Regions from separate parts of the Streptomyces sp. NBC_01267 genome, predicted to be linked through region 4. Evidence: riboswitches for the same ligand, from Rfam matches in the RefSeq annotation. Region 4 holds a riboswitch; each other region holds the start of a gene.
What was found. Region 4 has a riboswitch for cyclic di-AMP ahead of OG709_RS19310 (M23 family metallopeptidase). Riboswitches for the same ligand answer to the same signal wherever they lie in the genome.
Positions count from the first base shown of each region.

Region 1 (7,211 bases), 1.9 Mb from region 4:
CCCGGCCGGTTCGTTCCGGACACCGGAGTCGGGCGTTCCGAGAAACCGCAGTGTCCCGAATTCGGGCGCTGCGGTTCTGCTTTTCCTGCCCTTCGCGCTTTCCCTGGGCTTCGTACTCTTCCTGCGCTTCGCGCTCTCCTGCTCTTCGCACTCTCCCTGTCATTCCGTCTTTCCGGCGCGGTCAATTGCCGGGGACCGGTCGAGGGCACGCAGAAGACCGGCTGCGGGAATACAACTATTTCCGTATGCCGCTCTTTTTCTACGGCACGCTCGTTAATCCGGGATGCCCGAAACGTTTACGGCATGTTGCGAAGTCCTCACACGCCCCCGCTTGCGGAGCCGGTGCGCCGCCGTCGCCCGGTCCGCGTGCGCCGTGGTCAGTGACCGGGCCCGCTCGGCGTCACCACGGGCCACCGCGTCCACGATCGCGCCGTGCTCGGCCCAGGAATCGACGGGCCGGACCGGCTGATCGACGGTGTACATCCAGGCGGTCTTCTGCCTCAGCTGAGTCAGCAGGGTGGTCAGCGCCGCACTCCCGGACGCCTGCGCGAGCGTTTCGTGGAACCAGCCGCCGAGTGAGCGCAGATCCTCACCCTGCCCCCGACGGGCCCGTTCCTGCCCCAGGCCGACCAAGCCCCGCAGGACTTTCAGATGGGCCTCGGTCCGGTGCCGGGCGGCGCGTGCCGCGCCCATCGACTCCAGCAGCATCCGCATCTCCAGCAGGTCGGCGGCCTCCTGCTCGCTCGGCTCGGCGACCCAGGCGCCGGCGTGGCGGCGGGTGACCACGAAGCCCTCGGACTCCAGGGTGCGCAGGGCTTCGCGCACCGGGACGCGCGAGACCCCGTAGCGGCGCGCGAGCACCTCCTCGGTCAGCCGGGTGCCGCGTTCCAGGACCCCCGAGATGATGTCGTCGCGAATTGCCGTGCATACCGAATGCGCGGGAATGCGCATGGCCGAACCTCCGCCTGATCCCCCGCGAAATCGCGGTCGATCCATACCTGTGCGGCGACTCTATGACAGTGCACGTGAATTTCCGAAGGCCACCGGTAAATGATGACTGTCTTTTGGCCATAAAAAGCGGTGGCCCCGGCGCGCATCTGCGCCGGGGCCACCGGGGGACGGGGGTGTGCGTGGGTCAGACGTTGACGCCGTGTGAACGCAGGTACGCGACCGGGTCGATGTCGGAACCGTAGTCGGGGCTCGTACGCGCCTCGAAGTGGAGGTGCGGGCCGGTGACGTTGCCGGTGGCGCCGGAGAGCGCGATCTGCTGGTCCGAGGTGACGGACTGGCCGACCGAGACGCCGATGGACGAGAGGTGGCCGTACTGGGTGTACGTACCGTCGTTCATCTTGATGACGACGTTGTTGCCGTACGCGCCGCCCCAGCCCGCCTCGACGACGGTGCCCGCGCCCACGGCGTGCACCGGGGTGCCGCTCGCCGCGTGGAAGTCGATGCCGGTGTGACTGCCGGAGGACCAGAGATTGCCGCCGGTCCGGTAACCGGTGGAGACGTACGAGCCGGTCACGGGGGCCACATAGGCATTGAGGCGCTTGCGCTCCGCGTCGCGGGCCGCACGCTCCCGGCCGGCCTTCGCCTTCGCGGCTGCCTCGGCCCGCGCCTTGGCCTTCGCTTCCGCCTTCGCCTTGGCGACCGCCTTGGCCCTGGCCTCCGCCTTCGCCGCGGCCTGCTCGGCCTCGTACTGCTGCGCGACGGCCTGGGCGGCGATCCGGTCGGCGACGGAATCGCCGACAAGGATGGTCCGTTCCAGGCTGACTTCCTGCGCGGAGGGAGCCTTGACGTCGTCGGCCATCGCCGGGGACGCGAGAGTGCCGATGACACCCGCGGTGGCGAGGGTGGCCACACCGGCCACGGTCGCAGTCCTGCGGGTCAGACGGTTCGGGGCACGGTGCTTACCGGCAGGGCGGGTGAACGCCATGAAGTGGCTGGTCCTTTCCTTCCTTCTCGCCTACCGGGTTAGCTGACGGGTTCGGAGCAGGAAGGTCTCCTACGGGCCGGCTCCACGCGGAGCGGCCCGATTCACCCCAGGGACTGCGTGGGTCCCCGGCTCCCCAGGCTCGCGCCTGACGGGGACTCGGCGATCGCTGTTCGGCGCCGCGATCGCGGCTTACGTCCGACGAACAGCGAGTGAGACGCTAAACGGTGGTTGTCGGTTGAACCAAACAGATGGGCAGTTTTGTCGGTCATGCCACAGGAAATACAGGCAACCTTGCGAATAAACCGGACATCGCGTGCGCACATCGGACACAGAAGTGGGTGCGTAAGAGACACCGGAAACCGGTGCGCAGCGGACACCGGAAGCGGGTGCCCGGCGGACACGGAACAGGACTCCGGCGGCAGCCGAGCCGCCGGAGTCCTGTCCGTCCTTCACTCCCCCGCGCCCGCGGGGCAGCCGGGGGTCAGCCCGCGACCACCGTCACCTCGCCGATGCCCAGCGCCCTGACCGGCTCCGCGATCTGCGCGGCGTCACCCACCAGCACCGTCACCAGGCGGTCGTCGGGGAAGGCGCTGACGACCGCCGCGGTCGCCTCGACCGTGCCCGTCGCCGCGAGACGCGCGTACAGCTGCGCCTGGAAGTCGTCCGGCAGGTGCTGCTCGACCTGGTCCGCGAGGGTGCCCGCGACCGCGTCGGCCGTCTCGTACTTCAGCGGGGCGACGCCCACCAGGTTCTGCACGGCCACGTCCCGCTCGGCGTCGGTGAGACCACCGGCGGCCAGGGTCCGCAGCACCTTCCAGAGGTCGTCGAGCGCGGGCCCGGTCGACTCCGTGTCCACCGAACCGCTGATGGCGAGCATCGCCGCGCCGGTCCCGTCCGGCGCGGAGCGGAGCACCTGGCTGAAGGCGCGCACCCCGTAGGTGTAGCCCTTCTCCTCACGCAGCACCCGGTCCAGCCGGGACGTGAGGGTGCCGCCCAGGCAGTACGTACCGAGAACCTGCGCGGGCCAGACGCGGTCGTGCCGGTCGGCGCCGATGCGGCCGATGAGCAGCTGCGTCTGGACGGCCCCGGGACGGTCCACGATGACCACCCGGCCCGTGTCGTCCGCGGTGATGGGCGCCACCGGCCGGGGCGTGCCCGCGCTGCCCTTCCAGTCGCCGAGGGTGTCGGCGAGCAGGCCGTCCAGGTCGGTGCCGGTGAGGTCACCGACGATCACCGCGGTGGCCGTCGCGGGCCGGACGTACGCCTCGTAGAAGGAGCGGACGCCCGCCGCGTCGATGCGCGCCACCGTCTCCTCGGTGCCCTGCCGCGGGCGTGACATGCGCGCGGTGGCGGGGAACAGCTCCTTGGAGAGCTGCTTGGCCGCGCGGCGGGCCGGGTTGGCCAGCTCGTGCGGGATCTCGTCGAGGCGGTTGCCCACGAGCCGTTCGATCTCGCTCTCCGCGAAGGCGGGCGCGCGCAGCGCGTCGGCGAGCAGGCCGACCGCCTTGGGCAGCCGGGAGACCGGGACCTCCAGGGAGATCCGGACACCGGGGTGGTCGGCGTGCGCGTCGAGGGTGGCACCGCAGCGCTCCAGCTCCGCGGCGAACTCCTCGGCGGTGTGCTTGTCGGTGCCCTCGGAGAAGGCCCGCGCCATGATCGTGGCGATGCCGTCGAGCCCTTCCGGCTCGGCGTCCAGCGGGGCGTCGAGGCTGATCTCGACGGCCACCACCTGCTGTCCGGGGCGGTGGCAGCGCAGCACGGTCAGGCCGTTGGGGAGCGTGGACCGCTCGGGGGCCGGGAAGGCCCAGGGCCTGGCGGTACCCGCCTGCGGCTGCGGGTGGAAGGTCATGCTCACGGTTGCGGCGTCGGTCACAGGTCCGCCTCGTCAGTCCGGGTGTTGTCGTCGGTCTCGTCCGCCGTGACGGGCTCGTACACGAGCACGGCGCGGTTGTCGGGGCGCAGCCGCGCCTTCGCGACCTCCTGCACCTCTTCTGCCGTGATGTCCAGCACCCGCTGCACGGCGCTCAGCGCGAGCTGCGGGTCGCCGAACAGCACGGCGTACCTGCACAGTTCGTCGGCGCGGCCGGCGACCGTACCCAGCCGGTCCAGCCATTCGCGCTCCAGCTGGGCCTGCGCGCGCTCCATCTCCTCGGCCGTGGGGCCGTCGGCGGCGAAGCGGGCCAGCTCCTCGTCCACCGCGGACTCGATCTGCGGGACCTCGACCCCGCCCGACGTCTTGACGTCCAGCCAGCCGAGCGAGGGCGCACCGGCCAGCCGCAGCAGGCCGAAGCCCGCGGCGACCGCTGTCCGGTCCCGCCGGACCAGGCGGTTGTGCAGCAGCGACGACTCGCCGCCGCCCAGGATGGTCAGCGCGATGTCGGCCGCGTCGCACGCGCGCGTGCCGTCCTCCGGGAGCCGGTAGGCGGCCATCAGCGCACGCGAGGGGACCTCCTCGTGGACCTCTTCGCGCACCTCGGCGCCGAGGGTGTCGGGGAGGCCGCCGTCGCGCGGCGGCTGCTTGCCGTCGTGGGACGGGATGGTGCCGAAGTACTTCTCGACCCAGGCCAGCGTCTGCTCGGGGTCGATGTCACCGACGACCGACAGGACCGCGTTGTTGGGCGCGTAGTTCTTACGGAAGAAGTCCCGTGCGTCCTCCAGCGTCGCGGCGTCCAGGTCGGCCATCGACCCGATCGGCGTGTGGTGGTACGGGTGACCCTCGGGGTACGAGAGGGCGGTCAGCTTCTCGAACGCCGTGCCGTACGGCACGTTGTCGTAGCGCTGGCGCCGCTCGTTCTTGACGACGTCCCGCTGGTTCTCCATGGACTCCTCGTCGAGCGCGGCGAGCAGCGAGCCCATCCGGTCCGCCTCCAGCCAGAGAGCGAGCTCCAGTTGGTGCGTGGGCATCGTCTCGAAGTAGTTGGTGCGCTCGAAGCTGGTGGTGCCGTTGAGCGATCCTCCGGCCCCCTGTACCAGCTCGAAGTGACCGTTGCCCTCGACCTGTCCGGAGCCCTGGAACATCAGGTGCTCGAAGAGGTGGGCGAGTCCGGTACGCCCCTTGACCTCGTGCCGTGAACCGACGTCGTACCAGAGGCAGACCGCCGCCACCGGGGTCAGGTGGTCCTCGGAGAGCACCACCCGCAGGCCGTTGGCCAGCCGGTGCTCGGTCGCTGTCAGGCCGCCGGAAGCGGCCTCGGCTGTGGCCGTGTGACCCATGGGCATGTACGTCCCTTCGCTCGCGTGTGTTGACCGCGTTGAATGCTGTCCTGCCACTGTATGCAAGCGCGCTGACACCTGGCAGCCACCCGGGCGTCCCCGGGTCGCGGTCGGTGTTGTCGGTGGGACAGTCCACAATGGTCGGCATCAGTACCGGACCAGGCACGTGAAGGAGCCGCAGCAGCGATGGCCCGCCGCAGCACGAAGACCCCGCCGCCGGAGGACTTCGAGGAGAAGATTCTCGACATCGACGTCGTCGATGAAATGGAGAACTCCTACCTGGAGTACGCGTACTCGGTGATCTACTCACGGGCCCTGCCGGACGCCCGTGACGGCATGAAGCCCGTCCACCGCCGCATCGTCTACCAGATGAGCGAGATGGGGCTGCGCCCCGACCGCAGCTATGTGAAGTGCGCCCGTGTCGTCGGCGAGGTCATGGGCAAGCTGCACCCGCACGGCGACGCCTCCATCTACGACGCCCTGGTGCGGATGTCGCAGCCCTTCTCGATGCGGCTCCCGCTGGTCGACGGTCACGGCAACTTCGGCTCCCTCGGCAACGACGACCCGCCCGCCGCCATGCGGTACACCGAGTGCCGGATGGCTGACGCCACGTCACTGATGACGGAGTCGACCGACGAGAACACCGTCGATTTCCAGCCGAACTACGACGGCCAGGAGCGCGAGCCCGTCGTACTCCCCGCCGCCTATCCGAACCTGCTGGTCAACGGCGCGTCCGGGATCGCGGTCGGGATGGCGACGAACATGCCGCCGCACAATCTGGGCGAGGTCATCGCCGCGGCCCGGCATCTGATCAAGCACCCCGGTGCGGATCTCGACTCGCTGATGCGTTTCGTGCCCGGACCCGACCTGCCGACCGGCGGCCGGATCGTGGGGCTCGACGGCATCAAGGACGCCTACGCGTCGGGCCGCGGCACCTTCAAGATCCGCGCCACGACGACGATCCAGGACGTCACCCCGCGCCGCAAGGGCATCGTCGTCACCGAACTGCCCTTCGCGGTCGGCCCGGAGAAGGTCCGCGCCAAGATCAAGGACCTGGTGGCTTCGAAGAAGCTCCAGGGCATCGCCGACCTGAAGGACCTCACCGACCGTGCGCACGGTCTGCGGCTGGTCATCGAGGTGAAGAACGGCTTCGTACCGGAAGCCGTTCTGGAACAGCTCTACAAGCTCACCCCGATGGAGGAGTCCTTCGGGATCAACAACGTCGCGCTGGTGGACGGGCAGCCGCTGACGCTGGGGCTCAAGGAGCTGCTGGAGGTCTATCTCGACCACCGCTTCTCGGTCGTCAGGCGCCGCAGCGAGTTCCGCAGGGGCAAGCGGCAGGACCGGCTGCATCTGGTCCTGGGCCTGCTCGTGGCGCTGCTCGACATCGACGAGGTCATCCGGCTCATCCGCTCCAGCGACAACTCGGCACAGGCCAAGGAGCGGCTGATCTCGCACTTCTCGCTGAGCGAGATCCAGACCCAGTACATCCTGGACACACCGCTGCGCCGGCTCACCCGGTTCGACCGGATCGAGCTGGAGAGCGAGCGCGACCGGCTGAACAGCGAGATCGAGGAACTGACCAAGATCCTTGAGTCGGACGCGGAGCTGCGCAAGCTGGTCTCGGGCGAACTGGCCGCGGTGGCGAAGAAGTTCTCCACCGACCGGCGCACGGTCCTGCTGGAGTCCGCGGGCACCCCGCTCGCCGCGACCTCGCTGGAGGTCGCCGACGACCCGTGCCGGGTGCTCCTGTCGTCGACGGGCCTGCTGGCCCGTACGGCCACCGCCGAGCCGCTGAGCACCGAGGGGCAGAAGCGCACCAAGCACGACGTGGTGGTCTCGGCCGTCCCGGCGACCGCGCGCGGTGACATCGGGGTGGTCACCTCGGCCGGCCGGCTGCTGCGGGTCGCGGTGATCGATCTGCCACAGCTGCCGGACACCGCCTCCGCGCCCAATCTGGCGGGCGGCGCGCAGATCTCGGAGTTCGTCTCGCTCGCGGACGACGAGCAGGTCGTCTGTCTCAGCACGGTGGACGAGGCCTCACCCGGGCTGGCGATCGGCA
Region 1 is NZ_CP108455.1:6,056,809-6,064,019, reverse strand. Features, by position in the region: gene OG709_RS27670 (GntR family transcriptional regulator) at 274-951, opposite strand; gene OG709_RS27665 (M23 family metallopeptidase) at 1,136-1,936, opposite strand; cyclic di-AMP (ydaO/yuaA leader) riboswitch at 1,950-2,108, opposite strand; gene OG709_RS27660 (M16 family metallopeptidase) at 2,418-3,785, opposite strand; gene OG709_RS27655 (M16 family metallopeptidase) at 3,806-5,155, opposite strand; gene OG709_RS27650 (DNA gyrase/topoisomerase IV subunit A) at 5,336-7,211, shown strand, end outside.
Region 1: another riboswitch for cyclic di-AMP. It lies ahead of OG709_RS27665 (M23 family metallopeptidase); the one in region 4 lies ahead of OG709_RS19310 (M23 family metallopeptidase).

Region 2 (7,211 bases), 3.3 Mb from region 4:
GCCGTCGTGGCCTTCAGCGTGCTCGGGCACGCCGACTTCGGCTACCAACCCGCGAAGCCGCTGACCGGCGGCGCGCTGTGGGCGGCCCTCGCCGGTGGTGTCACCCTCATCGCCTCGGGCCCGCTCTCGTACACCAACAGCGCCGACTTCTCCCGCTACCTGCCCCGTACGACATCCCCGAAGGCGATCGTGGGCTGGACCGCGCTCGGCGGATTCCTGCCCGGCGTCGTCGTCTGCTCACTGGGTGCGTTCGCCGCGACCACGGTCGACATGACCGATCCGCGGAGCGCGCTGGAGACGATCCTGCCCCACTGGTTCACCCCGTTCTTCCTGCTGGCCTTGGTGCTCGGCACGATCTCCATCAACGCCATGACCGCCTACAGCTCCGGGCTGGCTCTCCAGGCCGTGGGCCTGCGCGTCCGTCGTTCCCTCAGCGTCATCGCCGATGGAGTCCTCGGCGTCGCGCTGACCCTCTACGCGCTGCTGGTGTCCAACTTCCTGGACACCGTCAGCAACGTCCTCCAGCTCACCGTCGTCCTGCTCGGTCCCAGCATGGCCGTCTACGCCATGGACATCCTGCTGCGCCGCAACCGCTACGACGGTCCCGCACTGACCGACGAGAGTCCGGGCAGCCCCTTCTGGTTCACCGGAGGCGTCAACCGGGCCGGCGCCCTGGCGCTCACGACGGGCACGGCCGCGGCTGCCCTCAGCGTGAACACCCTGTACACGGGCCCGCTCGCCCGAGCCCTGGGCGGGGTGGACCTCGCCCTGCCGGTCGGCATCGCCGTGGCCTCGGCCGTCTACGTGACCCTCGTACGGCGCGCCCGCAGTGGCCTCGGTGCGAGTCCACAGGCCTGAGCCCGCCGGACGGCCGGGGTGCGGCAGAGGGCCGCGACGGTGGTGGCCGTCGACTGCGGGCGGACGCACTCGGCAGCGGCCGGATCACCGGCCTGGGTTCCAATTCGCGAGCGGCATCGCAAGGGGATCGGCTTCGCATTTGATCACTTGCCCGATAAGGCGAAGTGCGGAAACCGTTCCTGACTCCCGATCGAATGACGGCAGAACCTATGAGAGGCCCATTGGCCGGTCGGTGCGGAACTCGCGGTCTCGGCGGTGGAATTCCGCCCCGCACACGGGAATGCGGAGCCGTCTCTCTGTCTCATACGGGGCCGCCTCTCTGTCTTTTGAAGTGTGTACGGGGCGGGAGTTGCGACGCGACAGGTAGTCAGGAACGAGGCTCGCGCGGTCAATTCGACCGTATCGGTGAGGTCGGGTCCGGTCGGGTGTCGGTCGGGTGCCGGTGGGGCAGGGGTGCGCAATCGCGCAGATCCGCCCTCATGGGTGGCGAGAGGCCTTCGACTCCCTGAATGCTTATGGGGCATTTGTCTGGTTTGTTACTAGGGGTGGCATCTGCGGTTCTATGATGGTTTGTTGCACTTTGTGGCGGTTGATTGAGGCGATGATTTCCGCGCGGTCATGATCTGCGTCACGGCGTCGGCGGACCGCCGATCAGGCCCTCGCGGCCACCTCCCCCGCAGGGAAGGAAAGTTGAGCTGTTTGATCTAGGGAGGGAATGCGAATCCATTCCGCCCGGATTCAGACATGCCATAGCGCTCCGTATTCGGGACTTGTTTTGTCTCGGCCTTCTCGCTTACGTTCTCGTTCGATCCGGACGGACCGCCGAATCCTGCCGCTGTCCGGAAAACCCAACCCACTCACCTATGGCAGGAGCGGGGAACCCAGGTAAGACGCCGATCCGGAACACGGACCGGCTTGGGGTTAAGTCGCACTCCACGTGCGGCCGGGCATCTCCAGCCCGAACCCGACAGCTCACCTCGTAGGCGACGGAGAGGAAATTCGTCATGCCCGTACTGGGTAAGAACCGTCGTCCCATGAACAGCCGCCTCGCCCGACGCCTCATCGCGGTGGGCACCGGCAGCGCCGCACTGGCGATCCCGCTGGTGGCCGCGACCAGCGCCTCGGCGGCGACGCCGTCGGCACAGCATGTCGCCGCCGAATCTGCTCCGGCAGCGACCGGCGCCACTCAGAAGGGAAGCTCCGCGACCTACACCGTGGTCTCGGGCGACTCCCTTTCCAAGATCGCACAGGCCCACTCCGTGGGCGGCGGCTGGAAGAAGCTGTACCAGGACAACCGTGAGGCCGTCGGCGGCAACCCCTCGCTGATTCTCCCCGGCCTCAAGCTGACGCTCGGCGAGAAGGCCGCGTCGGAGGCGACGGCCGGATCCACCGCGGGTCACAGCGCCACCCAGGCCGACGCCCGGAACGCGTCGACCGGTGCGACCACCGCGACCCCGGCCACCACGAAGACGTACGCCAACAACCTGGACGGCTGGATCAAGCAGTCGCTGGACATCATGAGCGCGCACAACATCCCGGGCACCTACGACGGCATCTACCGCAACGTGATGCGTGAGTCCTCGGGCAACCCGCAGGCCATCAACAACTGGGACTCCAACGCCGTGGCCGGAACCCCGTCGAAGGGTCTGCTCCAGGTCATCGCTCCGACGTTCCAGACGTACCACGTGGCCGGCACGTCGATGGACAGCTACGACCCGGTCGCCAACATCACGGCCGCGTGCAACTACGCCGCCGCCACGTACGGCTCGATCGACAACGTGAACGGCCCGTACTGATCGACCCGCTCCACCCGCAGCGCAGCCCCGGCCGGAAGTGTGACCACACCGGCCGGGGCTTACGGCGTCGGTGGTCCGGAAGGAACTCCGGGAGACACCACCTGCGCGGGGACGAACGGCATGTAGTGCAGATAGAACTGCGTGAGGTCGTCCCAGAGGCGGCGTTCCGCCGCGGGGTCGCGCGGTACGCCGAGCTCCAGATGGCGCAGCAGCACGTGCCGGTGGAGATCGAGGACGACCCGTACCACGCAGCGTCCTGACCCGGTCCCAGCCCGCCTCCGCGCGGGACCGGCGCCGTTCGGTACGGCGGCGCCGCACCGCGCCCAGCGCCGCTGCCCGCGAGGTCGAGGTCGACCGCGCGCAGCCAGCGCGTGTACTGCCGTACCTCGCGGAGCAGCAACTCCCGGGCTGCGTACGGCCCTTCACGTGCGGACAGTCGATCTGCCGCATCGAGCAGCGGCTGGACCTGCACGCGAAGGGTGTCGCCCTGGGGCTCGTCCGGGTGCTCGTCGAGGGCTCTGGCGAGGCCTGCCTCGATGACCAGGGACTCTTCTACGTACTGACGGTTGCCGCGGATCGTGAATCCGCCCTGCCCGGATGGCATGCCGGCAGGGTAGCTCCGCCGGCCGTGGGACCGGCGGCACATGCGGGAGATGGCCGGAACCGGACGTCAACTCCGGTCACGGCGTGGGAGACCGGGCGGGCTTGTGAGCCGGGCCGAAACACGCTTTCATGGCACTTTCCCCCCACACAAGGAGACGGGTCATGCGCTTGAGGAGATTGTCGACAACGTTGTCATTGGCGGTGGCCGTCGCTTTGGCGGGCCCCCTGGCGACGGCAGCATCGGCGCAGGCCGCGGCGGATCACCGCGTGGTCGTCTACTACCAGACCCAGTTCGACAACGGCTCGTACGTCTCTCCCAAGGAACTGACCGACCACGACACGGGTGTCACGGACGTGATCGTCGGCGCCGTCCACCTCAACGGTGACGGCAGCGTCACGCTCAACGACAACTCACCCGACGACGCCAAGTTCGACCAGATGTGGAGCGATCTGGCGGCGGTGCAGAGCAAGGGCGTTCACGTACTGGGCATGGTGGGTGGCGCCGCGGTGGGCAGCTTCCAGCGGCTGGACAGCGACTTCGACACCTACTACCCGAAGCTCAAGAACGTCGTGTCCACCCACCACCTGGACGGTCTGGACCTCGATGTCGAAGAGGGCATGTCCCTGGCCGGCGTCGAACGGGTCATCGACCAGTTGCACAGCGACTTCGGTGACGGCTTCCTCGTCACTCTGGCGCCCGTCGCCACGGCCCTGAACGGGGGAGGGAACCTCTCCGGGTTCGGTTACGACGCCCTCTACCGGGACAAGGGATCGTCCATCAGCTGGTTCAACGCGCAGTTCTACTGCGGCTGGGGATCGCTGGACAGCCCCGCGGGCTACGAGGGCATCGTCGGACACGGGGTCGTCCCGGCCTCGAAGGTGGTGGCGGGCACCCTGACCAACCCGGCCAACTGCGGCAGCGGATACGTCCCCATGGACACGCTCACATCGACCGTCTCCCAACTCTCCAAGGAGTACAGGGACTTCGGCGGCGTAGCGGGATGGGAGTACTTCAATTCCGACCCGGGCGGGACAGCTGCCCCCTGGGAGTGGGCCGCGAACATGTCTTCGGCCATGAACGGGTGACTGCCTGAGCCGATTGCCCCGGCCGGGCGGAGGCGTCCGGAAGGAGAGGCGGCTCAGCCGTCGGCCGGGGTGACGGAGCCCAGTTCGTACAGCAGGGCGTACGCGGTCTTGACGATCCGGCACGCGCGGTCGTGCCGGGTCGCCGTCCCGGCGATGCCGGTGCCCGAAGCGGGGTGGTACCCCGCGAACACCTGCTGTCCGAAGCTGGCCCCGGCGTGGAAGAACATCGGGCCGCCCGGGGCCGGATGCCGGAACCAGGTGAGCGTGTGGGTGTGGCGGTGCCCCGGCCCCCGCCGCAGCAGGGGGATCTGGACCTTCCGCAGCGCACCGTCCAGCGGGGTCGAAGCGGGGTACAGATGCGCCTCGGCGTACGTGAGCAGATCCGCCGGGGTGGCACGGACGGCTCCGGCCGGGGCGAAGCCGGTCATCACGGAACGCGGCAGCGGGGTGCGGCCGTCGCTCCGATGGCCCGTTGCCTCGCCGAAGGCGGAATCGTCACCGTCACCACTGCCGGGGTCCGTGGTGGCACCGGTCAGCCGCAGCGGCTCCAGCACCCGGTCCGCCAGCAGGGCGGCGTATCGCGTGCCGGTGGCGTGCTCCAGGGCCGAACCGAGCAGCGCCAGACCGAAGTTGGAGTAGTGCCAGCGGCTGCCGGGGGCGTGCCGGGTGCGGGTCCGGGCGAAGGCGTGCAGCAGCCGGCCGGTGTCGTAGTGCGCGTAGCCGTTCGCGTACGGCCGCAGGACCGCCCCGGCGATCATGTCGCGGGGCACGCGGGGCAGTCCGGAGGTGTGGGTGGCGAGGTGCCGCAGGGTGATGCGGCGCGCGTACCGGGGGAGTCGGGGCGGCAGCGGCAGGTGGTCGGCGACGGCGTCGTCGACGGACAGTTCACCGCAGCGGTCCAGTTCGGCGAGGAGCAACCCGGTGAACGTCTTGGACAGCGAGCCGAGTTCGTAACGCAGAGACGCACGCGGCAGCACGGGAGCGGGGGTGGTGCCGCCGCTGACGACGGTCCGGCGACGGTTCCGGGTGACGGCGAGGACGACATCCGGGGCTCGGACCTCCGTCAGCGCGTGCTCCAGACGTTCACGCAGTGCGGTGTCGTCGTCGCTCACGCGGCGGTCCCGGCCGACAGGGCCCGGGAAGTGGCCATGGCGGACGCGAAGGCCGCGACCAGCGTCGGATGGTGCACGAAGTCGAACACCTCGGCGCGGTCGCCCTCCGGCATGGCCTGCTGGACCGGCATCGCTCCGTCCGGTGCCTGGGCCGCGGCGTACTGTTCCCACAACTCGCCGTCGAGTGTGGGACGGGGCAGACAGGCGTCCACGACGAGCAGTTCACCGAGCAGGTCCCAGTGCCTGAGTTCGGCCCAGTCCTCCAGCCAGGCGGGCAGGTACAGCGCCAGGTAGTCGGCGACGGCGGGCGGGATGCCTTCCGGCGACTCGCCCCAGTTCGTGAGGTGGAAGACGGTGTGCGTGATGTCGTACGCGATGTGCAGCTGCACGGTCCACGGCTCGGGGGTCCTGCCCAGCCAGCTGTCGGCCAGTGCCCGGCCGAAGTCACTGCTCGGCGGGAGTCCGAGCTTGCGTTCGGCGTTGAGCACCCCGAGCCGTCGGTTGGGCAGCATTTCCAGGGCCCGCCAGCTCTCGGTGCGCCGGGACAGGGCGATCCCGCTGTCGACCTCGGGGTGCCGGTATCCCAGTTCGTGGAAGCACGCGTAGATCTCCAGCGGCACGGGCGAGAGGGGCTCGTCGAACTGGAGGCCGGCCAGCACGTTGCCGCCGTCCAGGAGGTCGCGCCATGCGAAGTCGAGCAGGCTGGTGGACCGTTCGTGCTGCCGGCTCCCGGCCACACCCTCGCGGGACAGCACCCCCATGTTGATCACCAGCTCGCCGATCGGCTTGAGCCGTTCGACGAGGGAGCTGCCGGTGGTGCGGTCCTCCTCGGTCAGCCGGAAGAGATCGCGGTTGTCGTCCAGCCAGGCCAGCGCCCGGTCGCCGACGTCGTGCAGGAGCGCGGGGGGTGCGGTGGTCACGGTGTCGCCTCGCTTTCCGTGAGGGGTCCGGGGCCCGGGTGGGCGGGGGCCGGCTGTGCTCCGGCGCGGGCCAGAGTGGCAGCGAAGGCGGTCACCAGCGTCGAGTGGTAGGAGGCCCTGAAGGCCTCGCCGGGGTCGCCGGGTTCGCCAGGGTCGCCGGGGTCGCCGGGGGAGTCATCTGCCGGTGGTGCGGTGCCCGACTCGGGCACACCACCGTCCGGTGCCTGCGCGGTGGCCAGCCGTTCCCAGGCCGACGCGTCGTACGGAGCGGTGGGTAGACATGCCGATACAGCGAGCAGTTCGCCTGCCAGGTCCCACAGTTGTTCGTCCAGCCAGCACTCCAGCCAGGCCGGGACCCACAGCCGCAGGTAGTCGGCGAGCGCGGCGGGCATCCGATGGCAGGCCCGTCCCCAGTCGGTGAGGTGGAAGACGTCGTGGGTGATGCCGTACACGGCCCGGCGGTCCAGCGCCCACGGTTCGGGCCGGGAACCGAGTCCGGTCTTGGCGAGCACGGCGTCGAAGTCGGTGTGGGGCGGGAGACCGATCCGCCGCTCGGCATTGAGCACCGCGAGCGTCCGGGTGTGATCCTCGCGGGCCACCCGCCAGCAGCGCAGCCGCGTCGTGGTCGACACCAGGTCCTCGACGGACGCGTTCCGCAGCCCGGCGCGGGCGAAGATGCCGTAGAGCTCCACGGGGTACGTGGCCTGCGGCTCGGCACGGACGAGATCGGCGAAGAGATCGCCGTGCCGGGACTCCTGCCAGGCAAAGGCGAACAGGTCGTCGGCCAGGCCACGGATCTCCGGCAGCGGGTGCAGCGCGCCGATCAGGTGGGTCAG
Region 2 is NZ_CP108455.1:7,520,154-7,527,364, forward strand. Features, by position in the region: gene OG709_RS33495 (purine-cytosine permease family protein) at 1-858, shown strand, start outside; cyclic di-AMP (ydaO/yuaA leader) riboswitch at 1,694-1,859, shown strand; gene OG709_RS33500 (transglycosylase SLT domain-containing protein) at 1,863-2,654, shown strand; gene OG709_RS33505 (hypothetical protein) at 2,714-2,902, opposite strand; gene OG709_RS33510 (glycosyl hydrolase family 18 protein) at 3,420-4,343, shown strand; gene OG709_RS33515 (serine hydrolase domain-containing protein) at 4,397-5,455, opposite strand; gene OG709_RS33520 (DUF6895 family protein) at 5,452-6,375, opposite strand; gene OG709_RS33525 (DUF6895 family protein) at 6,372-7,211, opposite strand, start outside.
Region 2: another riboswitch for cyclic di-AMP. It lies ahead of OG709_RS33500 (transglycosylase SLT domain-containing protein); the one in region 4 lies ahead of OG709_RS19310 (M23 family metallopeptidase).

Region 3 (7,211 bases), 1.2 Mb from region 4:
CGGTCAGCGAACCGATCTGGTTGACCTTGACGAGCAGGGCGTTGGCCGAGTTCTCCTCGATGCCACGGGCCAGGCGCTCCGGGTTGGTGACGAAGAGGTCGTCGCCGACGATCTGGATCTTGGAGCCCAGCTTCTCGGTGAGGACGTTCCAGCCGGCCCAGTCGTCCTCGAAGAGCGGGTCCTCGATGGAGACCAGCGGGTACGAGGCGACGAGCTCCTCGTAGTACTCGGTCATCTCGGCGGCCGAGCGGGACTTGCCCTCGAACTCGTACGTGCCGTCCTTGTAGAACTCGGAGGCGGCGACGTCCAGCGCGAGCGCGATGTCCTTGCCCGGGGCGTAACCGGCTTCCTTGATGGCCTCGAGGATGAGGTCGAGGGCGGCGCGGTTCGACTCCAGGTTCGGCGCGAAGCCGCCCTCGTCACCGAGGCCGGTCGACAGACCCTTGGTCTTCAGGACCTTCTTGAGGGTGTGGTAGACCTCGGCGCCCCAGCGCAGGGCCTCGGAGAAGGACTCCGCACCGATCGGGGCGATCATGAATTCCTGGATGTCCACGTTGGAGTCGGCGTGCGACCCACCGTTCAGGATGTTCATCATCGGAACGGGCAGCAGGTGCGCGTTCGGGCCGCCCAGGTAGCGGAAGAGCGGGAGGTCCGAGGCCTCGGAGGCGGCGTGCGCCACGGCGAGCGAGACGCCGAGGATGGCGTTGGCGCCGAGCGAGCCCTTGTTCTCGGTGGCGTCCAGGTCGAACATCGCCTGGTCGATCAGCCGCTGCTCGGTGGCGTCGTAGCCGACGAGCTCCGGGCCGATCTGCTCGATGACGGCGAGGACGGCCTTCTCGACGCCCTTGCCCTGGTAACGGTTCGGGTCACCGTCGCGAAGCTCGATGGCCTCGAACGCACCGGTGGAAGCACCGGACGGAACTGCAGCACGACCCGTGCTGCCGTCGTCGAGGCCGACCTCGACCTCGACCGTGGGGTTACCTCGGGAGTCCAGGATTTCCCGGGCTACGACGACGTCGATCGACGGCACTAGCATCTCCTTCTGGGATGTGACGCTATGGGCGCAGGGTCTCTTTGGCCTTGCGACAAGAGCCTAACCGCCCAGGGCACCGCCACCGGCAGGGCGCCCGGCCCCTGGGACGAAAAAGGGCCCAAAAGCTCGTATTACGGTACGGAAGTCAGTGAAGTACTGACCAGTAGCCAAAAGACCCCGACCCGGCGCGTACGGGGGAGTCGCGCCGGGCCGGGGCGTTCAGGGGAGGAGAGCCGGGGATCAGCTCAGGTGAAGCTGCTGACCCGGGTAGATCAGGTCGGCGTCCTTCACGATGTTCTTGTTCAGGTCGTACAGCTTCTGCCAGCCACCGGGGGTGTGCGCGGCGGCGGCGATCTCGCTGAGGGTGTCGCCGGCCTTGACCTTGTACTCGCCGTCGCCCTTCTGGATCACGACCGGGGCGGCGTGGCGGGGAGCGGCGTGGCGGGGGGCGGCCTGCTTCGGGGCAGCCTGCTTCGGGGCGGCCTTCGTGGTGGTGCGGGCCTCGCCGCGCGAAGCGGTCTGCTGCTCGCCGCGGCTGCTCTGCTGGCTGGTGCTGGAGCTGGCGCTGGAGCTGCCCGAGTGGCTCGACGTGGAGGTGTTGACGCCCGGGTCGACACCGTCGTTGCTCAGGTTTCCGGCACCGGCGCAGGACCAGGCACCCGGGCCCTGGATGGCGAGAAGCTTCTCGGCCACGGCGATCTGCTGGTCCTTGGTGGCCAGGTCGGCACGCGGGGCGTACTGCGTACCACCGGCGGCGGCCCAGCTGGAGGCGGAGAACTGGAGCCCACCGTAGTAACCGTTGCCCGTGTTGATGGACCAGTTACCGCCGGACTCGCACTGCGCGACGGCGTCCCACGTGGAGACGGAAGCGGCGGAGGCCGAGGTCGCGCCCAGCAGCGGCACGGCTACGGCCGCACCGGCGACACCGGCGAGCGTGGCGATGCGGACGGCCTTGGAGGGGCGACGGTGCTTGGACTTGCTGGAAAACAGCATGGGGACTCTCCTCACCGACGCCTACGAGGTGAGCTGTCGGGTTCGGGCCAATGAGTTGCCCGGCTGCGCGACCTAGCGCACAGCTTCACCCCAAGCCGGTTCCAGTTCGTACCGTTCGCTGACTCACGAACGGACGGCCGGCCCCGGCGCTTACCTGGGTCCCCCGCTCCTGCCTACGGCGCTTTACGCGTCGACTGTTTCCCCTCGACCGATGGCAGGATTCGGCGTGGCGATCGAAGAGGCCCGCGGTGCGAGCGGTCTGACAAAAACACAGGACTCTCCGATATTCAAAGATGACCATGAAGGGCGGAACGCCCTGGTTTACAACCCCCCGCATCCTGTTTTCGCAGGTGAGGGGCGGCGCACGCCGGGCGGACAGTCTGGACATTCAGCAAGTCGAACGAGAGCCATGTCTCACTCGAACGAAGCGGACATAGCCCCGCGAACTACCCTTGTTTTTGGTCGAGATCAAGGCTCTGGCCAGGAACGATGTGGTCCGGGTCGGCGCCGACCGTCCGCTGGTTCGCCTCATAGAGTGCGGGCCATCCGCCGGGCAGATCGTGCGCTTCCGCGATCGCCCAGAGGTTGTCACCCTCGCGGACGGTGTAAGTGCCGTCCGTACGGGCGGTATCGCGAGCCGGACCGGCGGAGCGCGAGGCGTGGCGGCCGGAATCGTCACGGCCGACACCCGCACCGTCCTGCGCCTCACCGCCACGGTGCCTGCCCGCCGTTCCCCCCTGACCGGATCCCGTGGCACCCTCAGGCGCCGACGTGGAGCCGGAAGGTGAGCCGGAGTCAGAGCCGGAGGGGTTCGCAGAGTCGGACGGTCCAGAAGAATGGGACTTACTTGATGAACCGGACTTATTTGATGAACCGGGTGAAGTGGGTGAAGCGGGCGAACTGGGCGATGCGGCCGAAGCGGAGCCCTTCGATCGCGGCGCCGAGGCCGAGGACTTCGGTGCGGGCGTAGCCGGATCCGAAGCGGAATCGGTCGCCGAGGGCGTGGGGCTCGCGGTGTCCGGAGCGCCCGGATCCACGGACGGGGTCGCGGTGTCACTCTCCGTCAGGCCCGAGATGTCCGCGCAGCTGGCCCAGGGCTTCGAACCCTCGGCCGCGAGGACCTTCTGCGCCACGGCTATCTGCTGGGCCCGGCTGGCGAGGTCGGGGCGGGCCGCGTACTGCGTGCCGCCGTACTGGTCCCAGGTCTTCTGCGAGAACTGGAGCCCGCCGTAGGCCCCGTTGCCGAGGTCGGCGCTCCAGAGGCCGCCGCTCTCGCAGAGCGCGACCCGGTCCCAGGTGGAGGCGTCGGCGGCGTGCGCCCCGGTCGCGGCCAGCAGTGGAAGGGCCATGGCGGAGCCCGTGACTCCTGCCGCTACGACAAGAGCTGGAGCCTGACGGGGGCGGCGGTGCCGACCGTTCCCGGTGCGCATGCGGTGGCCTTCCGTGTGACGGATGAGTCGAGGGGTGAACGTAGCCGTACTCGAACGTCAGTCACAAGTCGATGCAGCGCAGATCACGTGAATGTCACATCCTTGACGGTGCGTCACTTCTGGCTGGGGCCGAACTCCACCGGAAGGGTGCGCAGTCCGCGCATGATGAGCCCGCCGCGCCACCGCAAATCGCCAGGTTCCCCCGCAAGTCGCAGGTCCGGCAGCCGCCGCAACAAGGTGGCCAGCGCGGTCTGTGCCTCCAGTCTGGCCAGGGGGGCGCCCAGGCAGTAGTGGATGCCGTGGCCGTACCCGAGGTGCTGGTTGTCGATGCGGGAGAGGTCGAGGGTGTCGGGCTCGGAGAAGCGCTCGGGGTCCCGGTCCGCGGCGGCCAGGACGACGAGCACCGGATCGCCCTCCGCGATCGTCTGCCCGCCCAGTTCCAACTCCTCGGTGGCGTACCGCCAGGTGGCCAGCTCGACCGGGCCGTCGTAGCGCAGAAGTTCCTCGACCCCGGTGGCCAGCAGCTCCGTCTCGCCCGCGGCCAGGGACGCCTGGAGCCGTGCGCGCTGGTCCGGGTTGCGCAGCAGGGCGTACACGCCGTTCCCGATGAGGTTGACGGTTGTCTCGAACCCGGCGAAGAGCAGGATGAACGCCATCGCCGCCGCCTCGTTCTCCGTCAGGTGCTCACCGTGGTCGCTCGCCCGGATCAGCCCCGAGATGAGGTCGTCGCCCAGGTCCTCCCTCTTACGGTGGATGAGTTCGGCCAGGTAGTTCCGCATCTTCTTGACGGCCCGTCCGACCCCGCCGCGCGGGCCGCCGCCGTGCCGGATCATCATTCCCGCCCAGTCCCGGAAGTCGTCCTGGTCCTCGCGCGGGACGCCGAGCAGATCACAGATGGCGTAGATGGGGAGCGGGAAGGCGAACTCATGGATGAGGTCCGCCTCCCCCTTCTCTCCCTCCCCCTTCTCCGCATCCGCCTTTTCCAGGAAGGCGTCGATCAGCTGGTCCGTCAGTTCCTGCACGCGGGGCGCGAAGAGCGCCACGGTGCGCGGGGTGAAGGCCTTCGAGACGAGGCGTCGCAGCCGGGTGTGGTCCGGCGGGTCGATGTTCAGCAGATGCGTCATCAGGTCCGCCTTGCGCTCCCCCGGGATGCCGGTCTTGCCCTTCGCGTGCGGGGACTCGGCGTGGTGCGCGGGGTTCTTCGACAGCCGGGGTTCGGCGAGGGCGGTACGGGCGTCCGCGTACCGCGTCACCAGCCAGGCCTCCACACCGCTGGGCAGCGCGGTCCGGTGCACGGGGGCGTGCTCGCGCAGCCAGGCGTACGCGGGGTACGGATCGGTGGCGAACTCCCAGGTGAAGAGGGCGAGGGTGGGGCCTGCGGCAGTCTCGTCGGTCACGTCTCGACGTTAGACGGGCCTGTCTCCGTCTGCCGCATCGGCTCCGGAGAGAGGGACAGGGGGAGAGGGGGCGGTGCTACTCCAGGTGGGCCGCGTCGCTGTCGAGCTGGGCGAGGGTGATCGCGGCCTGGTCGCTGCCCGCGTCCGCGGCCTTCCGGTACCACTCCCTGGCCTCGGCGGTCCGGTGGCGCCGCTTCAGATTCCCCGCGAGCAGGAACGCGGCCCCCTCGTCGCCCCACGCGTGCCCCAGGCGGTACAGCGGCTCTGCCTCCACCAAGCGCCCCTGCCGTTCCAGCAGTACGGCCAGACCGGTGGGCGCCTGAGGACGCCCGGCTTTCATGGCCTGCCGGTAGAGGGCTTCCGCCTCCTCGGCCCAACCACCCTGGTAATGCAGCAGCAGCGCCAGGTTGTGCGCAGCACGCGCGTCCCCGGCGTCGACCCCCTTGCGGTACCAGCTCTCCGCCTCCACCGTCTGCCCCCAGTCGTGGAGAAGCGAACCGATACTGGCCGCGACCTCCTCGCGCCCCGCCGCCACGGCCGTGCGGTAGAAACGCATCGCCTCGGCCGTCTCACCCGTGCCGACCAGCATGTCGCCCAGATCGTGCGCCGCCTCGCCGTTGCCCTGTTCGGCCGCGCTGCGCAGCCACCGCATCGCGCGGTCCTGCAGCAGTTGTCCGAGCAGCCCCGCCGCGTCGGAGTCCCCGGTCTCGGCCGCCACTTCCAGGAAGGGTTCGGCCTCCCGGAACTCGCCCCGGTCGACCAGGATGCGGCCCAGCCGCCCGGCCGCCTTCACATGACCGGCTTCCGCCGCCTTCCGTAGCCACTCCTCGGCGGAGTCCATGTCCTCGGCCGCCACGAACAGATCGGCGAGGCCGAACATCGCCTCGGCGCTTCCGGCCTCGGCCTCGGACCGGTAGGCGGCAGCCGCCGCCTTCACCACGGCGTCGTGGCCGTCCGTTCCCTCGGCCGCCCGCAACGCGCACCGCCACACCGCCAGCGGCACGGGCGACCGTGCCGAATCGTGTGCGGCCATCACCACCAGGGAGCCGAACGCCCGCCAGGTCCCTTGCTCTTCACCGGGTACGAGGAGTCCGGTCACCCCGTGGCGTACGCCGGACGCCCAGTCGAACGCCTCGTCCAGGCTCTCCCGACCCGCTGCGGGAACGGCATCCAGATAGAACTCGTGCGCCTCCCGCAGCCGCAGGGCCGACACCGGTCCCGGAACTTCGCAGCGGGCCAGGTCGATCGCAGCCTGCACCAGGGCGTGCCCACGCCGTCTGCCTGCCGCCTGCCGGGAGCGCCGCCACTCGTCCCACAGCAGCGGGCCGACGGCCAGATACTCACCGACCCGGCGCGTCGGCCGCCACCGCTGGTGCACGTCGTTCAGCCGTGGATCGCCCTTCCACGCCAGGCCCGCGAACTCCGCGTCACTCCACTCGGACGCCAGATCGACGGTGGCCCTGGCCATGTCGAGCACGGTGGACGCGGGTCCGGTGCCGTACCGGACCCTCTCGTAGACCTCGTTCCGCATCGTTGCCAGGACCACCACCCGCTGCCTCTGCAACTCGTTCAACAGGCCGGGTTCCAGGCCGTTCTCCCCCGGGTTCTCCCCCAGGTAGCGGGGAAGGTCGTCCAGCCAGAGAATCCTGGGGCGCTCGTCGGGCCGGCTCGTCCGGCAGAGCGGGGGAAGCGTATGGAGCGGCGCGCCCCGGCGCGGCGCGAGAACGCAGGCGTTCGGCATCTCAGCGGTCATCGCCGCCCAGGTGCTCATGGTTTTGCCCGAGAAGGGCTCGCCGGTGACGAGCACCAGCCCTCCGGTCCACGCCACTTCCCTTACCGCGTGGCGCAGTTCGTCGTCGGTGTCCCGCCTGATGTACAGCGGAAGGTCGGGGCTGCCCTTGGCCCGCCAGGGACGCCGTACACCGAGCGCGACCGGGTCCGCGTCGGCTGCCGGCGGCCACTGCCTCGATTCGGGCAGTGGGCCCGTGCCGCCGTTGAAGTGGACGGATCCGATGTACCCCGACTGAACGACGGGACCCACGGTGCCACCGGACACACCGTTACTGACGCGCGCCGCACCGTCCTCGGCCCAGCGGTCCCCCTGCGTACCCATCGCTCCCCCACATCACGGCGTCCAGGCCACCACGTTACTCAGCAACTCCCGCCTCAGCGGCCCGGATCGCGTCCCGGTACGCACGCGCCGCGGCCCGCAGCGCGGACTCCGGTTCGGTGCCTTCCGCCTCGGCCCGTGCGGCGAGCGCGAGCAGTTGGTAGCCGACGCCCTCCCCCTGCGGCAGCGGAACGTCCAGTCCCCCGGCGCGCACCCGGGAGCTGAGCTTCGCCGCGAGGGCCAGCGCG
Region 3 is NZ_CP108455.1:3,016,533-3,023,743, forward strand. Features, by position in the region: gene eno (phosphopyruvate hydratase) at 1-1,036, opposite strand, end outside; gene OG709_RS13735 (transglycosylase family protein) at 1,274-2,026, opposite strand; cyclic di-AMP (ydaO/yuaA leader) riboswitch at 2,030-2,217, opposite strand; gene OG709_RS13740 (LysM peptidoglycan-binding domain-containing protein) at 2,473-3,375, opposite strand; gene OG709_RS13745 (cytochrome P450 family protein) at 3,570-4,853, opposite strand; gene OG709_RS13750 (tetratricopeptide repeat protein) at 4,930-6,966, opposite strand; gene OG709_RS13755 (nucleoside triphosphate pyrophosphohydrolase) at 7,001-7,211, opposite strand, start outside.
Region 3: another riboswitch for cyclic di-AMP. It lies ahead of OG709_RS13735 (transglycosylase family protein); the one in region 4 lies ahead of OG709_RS19310 (M23 family metallopeptidase).

Region 4 (7,211 bases):
GACCGTCCGTCGGGTGACCGTGGTGGTTTCCGTCGTGATGACCGTCCGTCGGGTGGTTTCCGTGGTGGCGAGCGTCGTGACAACGACCGTCCGTCCGGTGACCGTGGTGGTTTCCAGCGTCGTGACGACCGTCCGTCCGGTGACCGTGGTGGCTTCCAGCGCCGCGACGACCGCCCCACCGGCGGACACCGTGGCAGCGACCGTCCGTTCAACCGTGACCGCCGTGACGACCGGCCGACCGGCGGCTTCCGCTCCGGTGGCGCCGACCGTCCGACCGGCCGCCGTGACGACCACCGCACGACGGGTACGGGTACCGGCACCGGTTCCTTCGGCCGCCGTGACGACAAGCCCCGCTGGAAGCGCAACAGCTGACACCGGGCCAGGTGTGAACCTGTGACCTGCTGAAGCGGGCCCGTCCTCCCCGGACGGGCCCGTTTCCGTTTCCGTCCCCGTACGACGCCCCGGTGTCCGCCCGCTGATCCGGCCGTACGATGACCGGGGCCACCGCCGACGGGCCCGGGAACGGATACCCGATCGGCTGCCCGCCTCGCTCCCGCTATGCTCGTGGGGTGCGCAAGCACGGACCGTTAGCTCAATTGGCAGAGCAGTGGACTTTTAATCCATTGGTTGTGGGTTCGAGTCCCACACGGTCTACCGGCTGCATCACCTTCGGAACCCTCGTTGACCAGCGTCAACGGGGGTTCCGTCGTTTCCGGGACCTGCTCGGCGGTGCAATCCGTGTACGTACACAGCCGTGCCGACCGAACCTGAAGGCGGCTTCAGGCTGCTTCAGGCCGGCTTCAGGATGGTTCCGGCACGGTGGAACCCATCGGCACCCGCCGGGCCGGAAGGCTCACGGGACTTGAGCCTTTCAAGTGGCCCTCTTGACCTCCCGTTTACGCTGAGCCCAATCGTGGTCACAGCCTGGAACCGGTCGGTTGCCGTCGATGACGGGCGGCCGGGTGCAGGACGAAGGCCTCATGAGTCCGGGGCTTTCGGGACGGGCTCGGAGCCCCGGTGCCGCCGGAATCCAACTGATCGCCAGGAGAAGTCATGAGCATCGCAACGTGTACCCAGACGGAGAACAGCGAACTGTCGGAGAACGCAGGGCAGTTCGAGCTGCACGCCGTGTCGATCGCCCCCGAGGTGATAGCGAATCTCGCCGAGGTGAGGGTGCCGACCCCGCGGTCCGTCCTCCTCGGCTGGGTGGAGGTGCCTCCCGGCGACCCCCGTGGGGCGACCGGTCACGCCCTCTATCTCACTCCGGCCGGCTATGCCTACCGGGTCACGACCTACCTCGGTGGCCGTCGCGCCAACGGTGCGAACGCCGGCTGAGACCGGCCACACGGGGGACGGGTCTCGGATGCCGATCATCCGGTGCGGTACCCGCGCCGGGGCCAACTCCCGGGCCGGCCGCAGCCGGACGGTCTCCAGGTCCTCGCAGTCGCCGTCGGGGCGCTCGGCGATGTGCACCCGGTACAGCTACAGCTCGGCGCGCTGCTCGTTGTCGACCGCGACACCGATCCGGTCGAGGAGGTGGCGCAGCACGGCACGGCCGGAAGGGCGGCCGATCAGGGTGGACCGCTCGCGGCGGAAGCGCGCGGGCAGCGCCGTCGCCCTCCTCGCCCCGGACGACGCGGCCCGGATCCCTGGCGATGTCCCGTCCCGGTGGGGAAGCGGCGCCGGTAAATGGTTCGAGGCGCCCCGCGCATGCCGTAGAGTTGTATCTACCGACGCGGGGTGGAGCAGCTCGGTAGCTCGCTGGGCTCATAACCCAGAGGTCGCAGGTTCAAATCCTGTCCCCGCTACTTGTGAACGAAGGCCCGGCACATCATGTGCCGGGCCTTCGGGCGTTTCCGCCCCCGTGCTGCGCTCCCCCACTTGGCCGTGGCCGAATCGCCGACCGGCACGGCTGCGGCCAGCCTGGGAGGAGCGCGGTACCGTCCGCCGCGGTACGGACCGGGCAGGAGACCACTGGTGGGGCAGCGAGAAAGCAGGGGCAGAGCGCGCCGGTTCCTCCGGGTGCTGCCCGCCGTGCTGATCGTCGGCGGGGTGCTCTTCGATGTGCTGACCCCGCCGACCTTCACCGCCGCCCCGTTCTTCGCCGCCGCTCCGGTGATGGCCGCCCCGTTCTTCTCGTTCCGGGGCACGCTGGTGACCGGGGTGATCGCGGTCGCGGGCATCGCGGGGCTGCGCGCGACCAACGGCACCGAGACCACCGGAACATCCATCACCGAGCAGGTCACCGTCGTCACGGTGGCTGCCATCGCCCTCCTCATCAACCGGGTCATCCAGCGCAGCGGCGAGCAGCTGGCGTCGGCGCGGGTCGTCGCCGAGACCGCCCAGCGGGCTGTGCTGCCGGTGCCCTCCGAGCGGATCGGCGGGCTGCACATCGCGGCCCGGTACGAGGCGGCGCAGGCCGGGACCTTCATCGGCGGGGACCTCTTCGCCGTACAGGACACGCCGTACGGGGTCCGGCTGGTGGTGGGTGACGTCCGGGGCAAGGGACTGGGTGCGGTCGAGGCCGTGGCCGTGGTGATCGGCGCGTTCCGGGAGGCCGCCGAGCAGGAGGCCACGATCGAGGAGGTCGCCCAGCGCCTGGAGCGCGCGCTGACCCGCGAAGGGGTGCGCCGGGAGGGGCTCGACGCCTTCGAAGGGTTCACCACGGCGGCGCTCGCCGAGATCCCGCGTGGCCGGCAGGACCTGATCCGGCTGCTGAACCGGGGCCACCCCGAGCCGCTGCTGCTGTACGTGGACGGCAGCCTCGACGTACTCGCGCCGGGCGACCCCGCGCTGCCGCTGGGACTGTCGGATCTGGCGGCCTGGCCGGACCGGGCGGACGAGTCGCCGTTCCCGCCGGGGGCCACGCTGCTGATGTACACCGACGGGCTCTCCGAGGCGCGGAACACCGAGGGGGTCTTCTACGACCCGCAGGAGCGGCTGCGCGGCCGGGTCTTCCCCGGGCCCGAGGAGCTGCTGACGGCGCTGTCCGACGACGTACGGCTGCACACGGGCGGGCACTCCACGGACGACATGGCGCTGCTCGCGGTGGAGCGTCCGATGGAGGGGCAGCCGGACCGGCGGCGGATGATGGGGATCGTGCGAGCTGCCGGACACAATCCGTAGTCGGCGTACTCCACTCCGCATAACATTTGACGCACGGTCAGAATTTCGATGTTTCCTGAGGGGGGATCAAGTCACCCCGATCTGCCCGGCTCTGTCCCGGTTAACGGAGGCCAAAGCCGTTAACGATCAGTGGGAACAGCTTGGAATCCGGTACCCGCGTCTATTAACGTTCGATAACGCAGCGCGGTCGTCCCAGTCGTCGCAAGAGGCGGCACCGTGCGCACGCGCCGAATCCCGCAAGGGAACCGGGGAACCACCAATTGGGGTGAATCGGGCCGCTTCGTGAGGGGCTGCCCGTAGGAGACCTTCCTGCTCCGAACCCGTCAGCTAACCCGGTAGGCGGTAAGGAAGGAAAGGAGTGCGCCTCCGTGGCGTCCAACAACCCTGCCCCCGAAACGCTGTACTTCCCGAATGACGATGCTCTCGGGTTCGGTGGTGACGACGGCGGGACCTTCGACGAATGGAACCCCACCGAGGATTCCGTCCGGCCGGTCCGCGGCAAGCACCGGGTGGCGAAGCAGCGCAACGGTCTCGCCCGCAGCTCGACGGTTCTCGGCGTCGGCGTGATCGCGGCGGTCGGCGCGGGCGGCATGGCCAGCGCGCAGAGCAAGCCGCCGGTCTCGATATCCCTCCCCGACCTCCCGCAGTCCGTCAAGGACAAGCTCCCGGAGGCCGAGTCGCTGCCCGGCGTGGGTGCGCTGATCTCCGACCTCGGCGGCCACTCGTCGGACAACGGCGGCGACTCGTCGGACAACGGCGGTACGGCCACCGTCACCCACGCGTCGCTCGTCACCGGCAAGGGCGGCGCCGATGCCGGTGAAGCGCTCCGCGCACGCATCCTCCAGCAGGCCGAACAGCAGCAGGGCGCGGCCGAGGACGAGGCCAAGGCGGCAGCCGAGAAGGCAGCCGCGGAGAAGGCTGCGGCCGAGGCCGCGAAGAAGCAGGAAGAGGCGGACGCCAAGGAGAAGGCCGCCAAGAAGAAGGCCGAGGCGGAGGCCAAGGCCAAGGCCGAGAAGGAACGGCTCGCGAAGCTGGCCGCCAGTTACTCGCTCCCCGTCTCCTCGTACACCCTCACCTCGCGCTTCGGTGACGGCGGCTCGATGTGGTCCTCCGGTCACCACACCGGCCTCGACTTCGCGGCCCCCACCGGCACCCCGATCAAGGCTGTCCACAGCGGCACGGTCAAGTCGGCGGGCTGGGCCGGGTCGTACGGCTACCGCACGGTCATCACGCTCGACGACGGTACCGAGCTGTGGTTCTGCCACCAGTCCTCGATGTCCGTCAGTGCCGGCCAGAAGGTCAGCACCGGCGAGGTCATCGGTCGCGTCGGCGCCACCGGCAATGTCACCGGCCCGCATGTGCACCTCGAGGTCCGCCCCGGCGGCGGCGACCCGATCGACCCGATGACCTGGCTCGCGAGCAAGGGCCTGCACGCCTGACGGCACCCGCGACCCCGGCAGCCCTGGCGATACACCCCCCCGACGCCAGGGCTGCCGGCTTCGGTGTGCGGGACCCGGGTGCTGTGCACGGGCAGCGCCGTCCCGGCGGAATAGTGCGGCCCCGGCGGGCGGTTGATCAACGTATGGCTTCTCTACGTGAACTCGGCTCGTCCGGCATCCAGGTGTTCCCGCTCGCCCTCGGCGGCAATGTCTTCGGCTGGAGCGCCGACGAGGCGCAGTCCTTCGACGTGCTCGACGCCTATGCGGCGGCGGGCGGCAACTTCGTCGACACCGCGGACGCCTACTCCGCGTGGGTGCCGGGCAACGAGGGCGGCGAGTCCGAGACCATCATCGGCAACTGGCTGGCCGCGCGCGGGAACCGCTCCGAGGTCGTCGTCGCCACCAAGGTCGGTGCGCACCCGCAGTACAAGGGGCTCGCCCCCGCGAACATCAAGGCTGCGGCCGAGGAGTCGCTGCGCCGTCTGCGCACCGACCACATCGACCTCTACTACACCCACTTCGACGACCCGGCCGTCCCGGTCGAGGAGATCATCACCGCCCTCGACCAGCTGGTGAAGGACGGCAAGGTGCGCGCCATCGCCGCCTCCAACATCACGCCCGAGCGTCTCGAAGCCTCGCTGGCCTTCTCGGAGGCGGAGGGCCTGGCCCGGTACGTCGCCCTCCAGCCGCACTACAACCTGGTCTCCCGCGACACCTACGAGGGCGGGCTCCAGGACACCGCCGCCCGCCACGGCCTGGCCGCCGTGCCGTACTTCGCGCTGGCGTCCGGCTTCCTCACCGGCAAGTACCGGCCCGGTACGGAGGTCGACAGCGTGCGGGTGGAGAAGGCGGGCCAGCACCTCGGGACCGAGCGGGGGATCAAGGTCCTGGCCGCGCTGGACAAGGTCGCGGCGGCGCACGAGGCCGAGCTCGCGACCGTCGCGCTGGCCTGGCTGGCCGCGCGGCCGACCGTCGCCGCGCCGATCGCGTCGGCCCGTACGGTCGAGCAGCTGCCCGCGCTGACCGCGGTGGCCGAACTGGAGCTCACCGAGGCCGAGTTGGCGGAGCTGACGGCGGCCTCCGCCTGACTCCGGTAGTCGGCTGAGCCCGTCGGCTGCAGCCGGTCGGTGCTGCCGGTCAGCGCTGGTACGGGTGGTGGCTGCCGTAGTACGGATACGGCGGCGCCACCCGTACCCGGCCCGTCGCCCGCGCCGCGTACAGCAGCGCGGGCCCGGCTATCTCCTTGCGCTGCCAGAGGTGGTGCAGCAGCTCCTGCTCGCGTGCCTCGAAGTCCGGGCCCACCGCCCCGCGCCGGGCCCGGTGCCGCAGAAAGGCCAGGGTGGTCGCGAACGCCTCGTACTCGGACACGGCCCGGGACGCGGCCCTGGCCCGCGCCTTCGCAACGGCGGACGGCTGCGGTCGTACGTACGGGTAGTAGGGGCTCGGGGGCGATGGAGGGTGCGCGGGGTCCGCGTACGGCACCAGGCTCGGGTGGGGCGCCGGGTTCGCGTACGGCACGGGGTCCGCGTAGGGCGCCGGGCTCGGAGTGGCGTACGGGGTCGGCTGCGCGTACGGGGCCGGTTGAACGTACGAAGACGGCTGGGCGTACGGGTTCGGCTGGCCGTAGGGACTTGCTTGGCCGTACGGATTCGGCTGGGCGTTGAGGTGCTGGCCCCGGGGGTCGGTACCCGCCGCGCCCGTTCGTGCCGCGAAGCCGCGCGCCATCGCGCGCGCCCGCATCGACGAGAGCGCGAGGGGTTCCTCCGGCGCCAGCCAGCCCGCCGCGGCGTACGCGGGCAGCTCCGTCGATATCGTGCGCAGCTCCCGCTGCCGGGTCCAGATCGCCAGCCAGGTGACCACCCCGAAGACCGGCACCATGAACACGCCGTAGACCAGGTAGAAGCCGTAGGTGCCGAAGACCGACGAGCTGTTCCACAGGGCGTGCATTCCCATGGCGCAGACCAGGCCGAGCAGCGGCGGTGCGTATCTGCGCAGCCGTCTGCGCCCGGTGGCGAGCGCCGAGAGCCCGAAGCCGATGCCGGTCAGTACCGTGAACAGCGGGTGTGCGAAGGGCGCCACGACGACCCGGACGAAGAACGTCGCCGCGGTCACCGAGGGCACACCGGAGAAGCCCATGGACTTGTCCTCGCCGAAGGCGCTGCCCAGATAGAGGATGTTCTCGGTGAAGGCGAAGCCGGTCGCGGTGAAGCCCGCGAAGACCACACCGTCGACGAGTCCGGTGAAGTGCCGTCTTCGGAAGAGGAAGATCAGCAGAACCGCCGCTGCCTTCGCGCTCTCCTCGACGACCGGCGCCACCACGGTCGCTCCGAGGGTGTCCGCGCTGCTGGGGTCGGCGGTGGCGGTCGCGATCCAGTGGGTCGCGAAGGAGTTCGCGATGATCGCGACGAGCGCGGCGGCGCACGCCCCCCAGGCGAACGCGAAGAGCAGATTGCTCCAGGGGCCCGGATCGACCCGGTCCAGCCAGCGGAAGGCGGCCATCAGCAGCGGCACCGGCAGCACGGCCAGGCCGAGGCCGACCAGAAAGCCTTCGGTGCCGGTCTGTTCGCGTACCAGCGAGAGGATCAACAGGCCGCAGAGGGCGAGGAGCACGATCACCGCGGAGGCACGCAGCGCCTTGCTGCGCCA
Region 4 is NZ_CP108455.1:4,188,999-4,196,209, forward strand. Features, by position in the region: gene OG709_RS19285 (DEAD/DEAH box helicase) at 1-372, shown strand, start outside; tRNA gene OG709_RS19290 (tRNA-Lys) at 582-654, shown strand; gene OG709_RS19295 (hypothetical protein) at 1,054-1,335, shown strand; tRNA gene OG709_RS19300 (tRNA-Met) at 1,735-1,808, shown strand; gene OG709_RS19305 (PP2C family protein-serine/threonine phosphatase) at 1,978-3,126, shown strand; cyclic di-AMP (ydaO/yuaA leader) riboswitch at 3,342-3,483, shown strand; gene OG709_RS19310 (M23 family metallopeptidase) at 3,495-4,565, shown strand; gene OG709_RS19315 (aldo/keto reductase) at 4,709-5,653, shown strand; gene OG709_RS19320 (PrsW family glutamic-type intramembrane protease) at 5,703-7,211, opposite strand, start outside.